DNA from 3 places in the uncultured Cellulomonas sp. genome. Region 1 is predicted to be linked to each of the others. Evidence: predicted binding sites of a transcription regulator. Region 1 holds the regulator's gene; each other region holds the start of a gene.

The links. Region 1 encodes HrcA, which represses chaperone genes, less so after heat shock. Its sites were predicted from a motif close to TTNGCACTCGNNNNNNNCGAGTGCNAA; they were not measured.
Region 2: RYN42_RS02155 (Hsp20/alpha crystallin family protein) is a predicted target of HrcA. The motif match lies at 867-893, and genes of this name have one in related genera.
Region 3: groES (co-chaperone GroES) is a predicted target of HrcA. The motif match lies at 1,128-1,154, and genes of this name have one in related genera.

The regions. Positions count from the first base shown of each region.
Region 1 is NZ_CAURTV010000056.1:1,326-3,585, forward strand. It holds gene RYN42_RS12975 (DUF3097 domain-containing protein) at 1-374, opposite strand, end outside; gene hrcA (heat-inducible transcriptional repressor HrcA) at 509-1,531, shown strand; gene dnaJ (molecular chaperone DnaJ) at 1,608-2,260, shown strand, end outside.
Region 2 is NZ_CAURTV010000004.1:15,404-17,663, forward strand. It holds gene metE (5-methyltetrahydropteroyltriglutamate--homocysteine S-methyltransferase) at 1-287, shown strand, start outside; gene RYN42_RS02155 (Hsp20/alpha crystallin family protein) at 344-775, opposite strand; gene RYN42_RS02160 (aminotransferase class I/II-fold pyridoxal phosphate-dependent enzyme) at 946-2,100, shown strand; gene RYN42_RS02165 (hypothetical protein) at 2,234-2,260, shown strand, end outside.
Region 3 is NZ_CAURTV010000032.1:24,141-26,400, reverse strand. It holds gene RYN42_RS09990 (class I SAM-dependent methyltransferase) at 1-1,087, opposite strand, end outside; gene groES (co-chaperone GroES) at 1,291-1,587, shown strand; gene RYN42_RS09980 (hypothetical protein) at 1,656-2,066, opposite strand; gene RYN42_RS09975 (WhiB family transcriptional regulator) at 2,191-2,260, opposite strand, start outside.

The DNA.
Region 1 (2,260 bases):
CCCTCGACCCAGATCCGGCTGCCGCGGGCCACGCGGGCGCGGGCGTCGTGCACCGCGACCGATCCCGAGGCGGTGCGGGTCGGGCGGGCCGGTGCGGGGGCCCGTACGGGTGCGGTCAGCGCGACGGGCTCGCCGTCGAGCCAGAACCCCCGGCCCAGGGGAAAGGTGCGGGTGCGTCCGCGGCGGTCCTCGAGGACGACGACGTGCTGGCCGCCCGACTTCTCCACGCGGACGACCGCGCCGACCCACCCGGTGGTGACCTCCTCGACGACGAGGCCGGACTCGGCGGGCTGCGGGCGGCTGGTGCGGGCGGGTCGGTGGTGCGTCGAGCCGGAGCCCCCGAGCACGTCCGAGCCGTAGCGGTCGTCGTTCACCCGGGCAGCCTAGGGGCGGCGCGGGTGCGGATCCGGTTGCCGCCCCGTGGGTGTCGTCGTCCCGGCGTAGCATTGGCACTCCCGTGCGGGGAGTGCTACCCGTGGACTGCTCGAGCGACGGCGGAGGAGGCGACATGAGCGAGGACCGACGGCTGGACGTGCTGCGCGCGATCGTCGAGGACTACGTCGCCACCAAGGAGCCGGTCGGCTCGCGCGCCCTGGTCGAGCGGCACTCGCTCGGCGTCTCGCCCGCCACCATCCGCAACGACATGGCGGCGCTCGAGGAGGGTGGCTTCATCGCCCAGCCGCACACGTCGGCCGGCCGCGTGCCGACCGACAAGGGCTACCGGATGTTCGTGGACCAGCTCTCGACGGTGAAGCCCCTGTCGAGCGCCGAGCGCCGCGCGATCGGGACGTTCCTCGAGAGCGCGCAGGACCTCGACGACGTGGTCGACCGCGCCGTCCGCCTGATCGCCCAGCTGACCCAGCAGGTCGCGATCGTGCAGTACCCGTCGCTGCGGCGGTCCGCGCTGCGGCACGTGGAGCTGGTGCCGGTCGGCGCCCACCACCTGCTGGTCGTCCTCATCACGGACACCGGCCGGGTGGAGCAGCGCACGCTCGAGCTGGGCACCGACCTGGACGAGTCCGTCGTGGCGCGGCTGCGGTCGCGCCTGAACGTGTGCGCGGCGGGGCGTCGCCTGTCCGAGCTGCCGGTGGCGCTCGGCGAGCTCGCGGACGCGTTCGCGCCGACGGACCAGTCCCTGGTGAGCGCGGTGGTCGCGGTGGTCGAGGAGACGCTGGCGCAGGAGAGCGAGGAGCGGGTGGTGCTGGGCGGCACGGCCAACCTCGCCCGCGTCGGCAGCTCGGACGTGCGGTCCATCGGCCCGGTGCTGGAGGCGCTCGAGGAGCAGGTGGTGCTGCTGCGCCTGCTCTCGGAGATGGCGGAGGACTCGGCGACCGTGGCGGTGCGCATCGGCCGGGAGACCCAGCACGACGGGCTGTTCGAGACGAGCTTCGTGACCACGGGCTACGGGGACGAGGGCGGAGGGTCGGTGGCGCGCATCGGCTCGATCGGCCCGCTCCGGATGGACTACCCCGGCACCATGTCCGCGGTCCGCGCCGTCGCCCGGTACCTGACGCGCATCCTCGCCCAATGACCCCCACCGCCACCGACGCACAGCCCTGCGTCATCCCGACCTGCCCACAGACCGCTGGAAGCGAGCAGACCCACCCGTGACGGATTACTACGAGATCCTCGGCGTGCCGCGCGACGCGACGCCCGAGCAGATCAAGAAGGCGTACCGCAAGCTCGCGCGCGAGCACCACCCCGACGTCTCGGGGCAGGACGCCGGCTCGGACGACAAATTCAAGGACGTGTCCCGGGCGTACGACGTGCTCGGCAACCCCGAGAAGCGTCGCGCCTACGACCTCGGTGGAGACCCGTCGTCCCCCGGGGGCGGCATGGGCGGCGGGTTCGGCTTCCAGGACATCTTCGAGACGTTCTTCGGTGCGGCCACAGGGGCGGCCGCGCAGCGCGGTCCCATCCCGCGCGCCCGCCGGGGCCAGGACGCCCTCGTGCGGCTCGACCTCGACCTCGCGGAGGTCACGTTCGGCGTGCACCGCGAGGTGGCGGTCGACACGGCCGTGCTCTGCCCCACCTGCAACGGCACCTGCTGCCGGCCGGGCACGTCCCCGCGCACCTGCGAGGTCTGCGGCGGACGAGGCTCCGTGCAGCGCGTCGCGCGGTCGTTCCTCGGCCAGGTCATGACCACCCAGCCCTGTGCCGCGTGCCACGGCTTCGGCTCCGTCATTTCCGAGCCGTGCACCGAGTGCTCGGGCGAGGGGCGGGTGCGCTCGCGCCGGACCCTGAGCGTCGACGTGCCCGC
Region 2 (2,260 bases), on a different contig from region 1:
ACGTGACCTCCATCGAGGCCGCGCGCTCGAAGATGGAGATCCTCGGGGACATCTCCGCGGCCGGTTACCCGCGGGGGATCGGCCCGGGCGTCTACGACATCCACTCGCCGCGCGTCCCCAGCGAGGAGGAGGTCGAGGAGCTGCTCACCGAGGCGGTCAAGGCCATCGCCGTCGACCAGCTCTGGGTCAACCCCGACTGCGGCCTGAAGACCCGCCGCTACGAGGAGGTCGTGCCCTCCCTGGAGCACATCCTCGCGGCCACCCGGGCCGTCCGCGCGACGCTCTGAGCACAGCAGACGGCCCCGGCACCCCTCGGGGGGCCGGGGCCGTCGTGCGTCCGGCGTCAGGCCTCGATCGACTGCTGCGCGGTGGAGCCGTGCTGCACCTCGATGCGGCGCGGCTTGGCCTCCTCCGCGACGGGGATCGTCAGCGTGAGCACGCCGTCGTTGTACGTGGCCGAGATGTTGTCCAGCGCCAGGCCCTGTCCGACCATGAGCTGCCGTGCGTACGTGCCGGCGGGCCGTTCCTTGGCCACCCACTGCACGTCGGACTGCGTGCGGGCGGTGCGCTCGGCGCGGATGGTCAGCGTACGGTCCTCCACGTTGACGTCGATCGTCCCCGGGTCGGCACCCGGCAGGTCGACGTGCAGGACGTAGTGGTCACCGTCGCGGTACAGGTCGATCGGCATGGTCGCCGCCGCGCGTCCGGCCTGGGCACCGAACACCTGGCCCATGAGGCGGTCGATCTCCTGGAACGGGTCGATACGCGTAGCCACGCCCCTCACCTCCTCGATGCGGGCCCCGGACCGCCCGGGGCCGTGGTCTGCTCCGGTGCTCCGTCCGCACCGGATGGCTACGAGCAATGTTCTAGCACTCTCGGGTGGAGAGTGCCAGATGTGTGCGGCCCGTTCGCGGTCGGAGAACGCGCCGACGTACGGTCGTGCGGGTGACGACCATCTTCGACCGGGTCCCGCTCGACCAGCTGCGCCGCCGCACCAGCGAGAAGTGGCGGCACTACCCGCCGGACGTCCTGCCGCTGTTCGTCGCCGAGATGGACGTCCCGCAGTCCGAGCCGGTGATCGACGCGGTCACGGACGCGATGCGCCGCGGCGACACCGGTTACCCGTCCGGCCACGGGTATGCGGAGGCGATGGCGTCGTTCGCCGCGCAGCGGTGGGACTGGACGGTGGACGTCGCCGGCACGCGGACGCTGCCCGATGTGATGACGGGCGCCGTCGAGGTCCTGCGGCTGCTGACGGGTCCCGGCGACGCGGTCGTGATCAACCCGCCGGTGTACCCGCCGTTCACGTCGTTCGTCCGGTCGGCCGACCGCGCCGTGGTGGACGCACCGCTGGGCTCGGACGGGCGGCTCGACCTGGACGCCCTGGACCACGCGTTCGGCCAGGCGACGACCGGCCGGCGTCGCGCGGCCTACCTGCTGTGCCATCCGCACAACCCCACGGGGACGCTGCACACGGCCGAGGAGCTGCGGGCGGTCGGCGAGCTGGCCCGCCGTCACGGCGTGCGGGTGGTGGCCGACGAGATCCACGCGCCGCTGGTGGTCGAGGGGCCCGACCGCTTCGTGCCGACGACGACGCAGATCCCCGACGCGATCGCCCTGCACTCGGCGTCGAAGGCCTTCAACCTGGCGGGGCTCCGCTCGGCGGTGGCCGTGCCGGGGCCGGACGCGGTGGCGGACCTCGCACGGCTGCCCGTGATCGTCGGCCACGGCGTCAGCCACCTGGGTGCGATCGCGCAGACGGCCGCGTACCGGGAGTGCGGGCCGTGGCTGGACGAGCTCCTGCGCGGGCTCGCCCAGAACCAGCAGCTGGTGTCGCGCCTGCTCGCCGACCGGCTGCCCGCCGCGCGCTGGTCACCACCCGCCGGCACCTACTTCGCGTGGATCGACCTGCGCGCGGTGCCCGCGGTCCGGGCGGGGGAGGATCCCGCGCGGCTCGCCCTCGTGCGCGGACGCGTGGCGGTCAGCTCGGGGCCGACCTTCGGTGCGCAGGGGGCCGGGTTCGTGCGCCTGAACCTGGCGGCCTCGACGTCCACGCTGACCGAGGCGGTGGACCGGCTCGCACGCGGTCTCGGCGGCTGACCTCCCGCGTCGCAACCGATTCGTGACCAAAGGCGGTTGCTCGAGGGCTCATGTCGACCCCCGGGACGTGCCGATCTCTCGGAGGCAGGCCCCGCGAGGGCAGGCGCGTACAACGATGTATGGGGAGACAGACGTGACGAAGTGCGACGAGTGCAGCGGT
Region 3 (2,260 bases), on a different contig from region 1:
GCAGCTGCTCCGGCACGACCGCGGTGCCGCGCTTCTTGATGGTGAGCTTCCCCACGTCGGCTCCTCGCAGGTAGGTGCGGAGCCGCTTGAGGCCGAACGGCATGGTGTCGAGCACGCGGTAGGCGGTGGCCGTGGGGACGACGCACAGGGCGTCCGAGGTCACGTAGGCGATGGTCGGGTCGATCAGACGGCCGCGCACCTGCGCCGCGGTCTCGCCCACCAGGCCCGCGCGGATGACCGCACCGTCGGGCTCGTACAGGTAGCCGCCGATCGGTCCGCTGGGTGGGCGCTCGTCGGAGGTCTGCTCGACGACGTGCGCCTCGCCGTCGCGCAGGACGAGCGCCGAGCGGCCCGGTCCCTCCGGGGCGAGCGGGCCGAACCACAGGCCGACCTCGACGACGTCGCCGTCGACCGAGACCCACTGCGCCTGCGCGTCGGCGGGCAGGGCGCTGTGCGGGATGCCGGGGCCGAGCTTGAGCCCGAGGGCGGGGACCCGGTCGCGCAGGGCGAGGACCGCGTCCAGGGGCGGCTCGTAGGCGGCGGGGTCGAACACCCGGGAGCCCGAGGAGGTCCGCCGGGCCGGGTCGGCGAAGACGCCGTCGACGCCCTCGGCCTCCAGGTCGAGGGCCAGCCCGTCCCCGTGGCGCACCTGCGTGTCGGGGAAGTGCCGGAGGTTCACCGTGGCGATCGCGGCCGTCGTCTCGTCGACGTCGGTGGCCAGCACCCGCAGCCCGATCCCGGCGAAGGCCATCGCGTCGGCGCCGATGCCGCACGTGAGGTCCGCGACGAGCGTGCTGCCGGCGTCGCGGAACCGGCGTGCGTGGTGGGCGGCGACCGTCAGCCGGGTGGACTGCTCCAGGCCGGCCGCCGTGAAGAGCATGCCGTTGGCGAACGTGCCGAACTTCGCGGCCGCCTTGGCGCGCAACCGCGACTGGGTCAGCGCGGCGGCGGCCAGGGCGGGATCGATGCCCTCGTCGCGCATCCGCTCGGACAGGGCCAGCGTGCGGGTCTCGTCGTACGGCGGCAGGGCCGACAGCAGCGCCCAGCCCGCGGGGCTGAGCAGCTGGGCGATGCCGTCGCGATCCATGCGGCGATCCTCGCACGCAGCGGCTGCACAGGGCGGGGCATTGGCACTCGCCTTGACCGAGTGCTAACCGGTTCCTAGAGTGAGTGGCTGGCACTCTCCCGGTGAGTGTGCCAGCTGCGCTCAGGGCACGGCACCCGCGACGACGTGTCCGACAGCGCGCACGAACCTCAGAGAACTACTCACATGCGAAGGGGAGGTCCGCTGTGTCGGTCTCCATCAAGCCCCTCGAGGACCGGATCGTCGTCAAGACGCTCGAGGCAGAGGCGACGACCTCGTTCGGTCTCGTCATCCCGGACAGTGCCAAGGAGAAGCCCCAGGAGGGCGAGGTCCAGGCAGTCGGACCCGGTCGTGTCGACGACAACGGCAACCGGATCCCGCTCGACGTCGCCGTCGGCGACAAGGTCATCTACTCCAAGTACGGCGGCACCGAGGTCAAGTACGACGGCGAGGAGTACCTCATCCTCTCCGCGCGCGACATCCTCGCGATCGTCGTCAAGTGATCTGAGGGGCGCCGCGCGCCCCGCACGGGAAGGCCCCCACGGCAGCTGCCGTGGGGGCCTTCCTGCGCTCACACCTCCGTGCAGTCGAGCGGCGTCGCTGCCGTCGCCGTGCCGGGGCAGAGCTGGTGGCTCCACCCCTCGGCGCCGAACCTGTCGGCGGTGGCGTCCCGGAACAGCTCGAGCCCGTCGATGTCGGGCCCGACGCGGTAGTACGTGGTGATCGGGTCTCCCTCCGTGGTCGGACCGGTGACCACGAGCTCGGCGCCGTCGTGCAGCGCAGCCGCGTCCAGGCAGTCCCAGGCGGAGGCGTCGACCGACTCGCCCTGGCCGAGCTCGACGGCGCCGCACGAGGGGAGCGCGGCGCGCTGCGTGAAGGTCGCCGGGGCCTCCTGCGTTGCGGGAGCGCTGCAGCCCGCCAGACCGAGCACGGCACCGCAGGCGGCGGCCGCGCGGACCCAGGCGTGTCGCTGGGCGTGCATCCTCGGCTCCCTCGTCGGCATCGTCACCGAGAGTGTGTCGCCCGCGGAGCCGACCTTGCAGCCGCCGGGGCAGACGAGAGCCCTCCCCACGTGCCGAGGGGAGGGCTCTGATCGGGTGCCGGGCTCAGCCGACGCGCGTGGCGCGTCCCCGCTGGGCGAGGACCGCGGCGCGCTCGTCCTCCGAGAGGCCACCC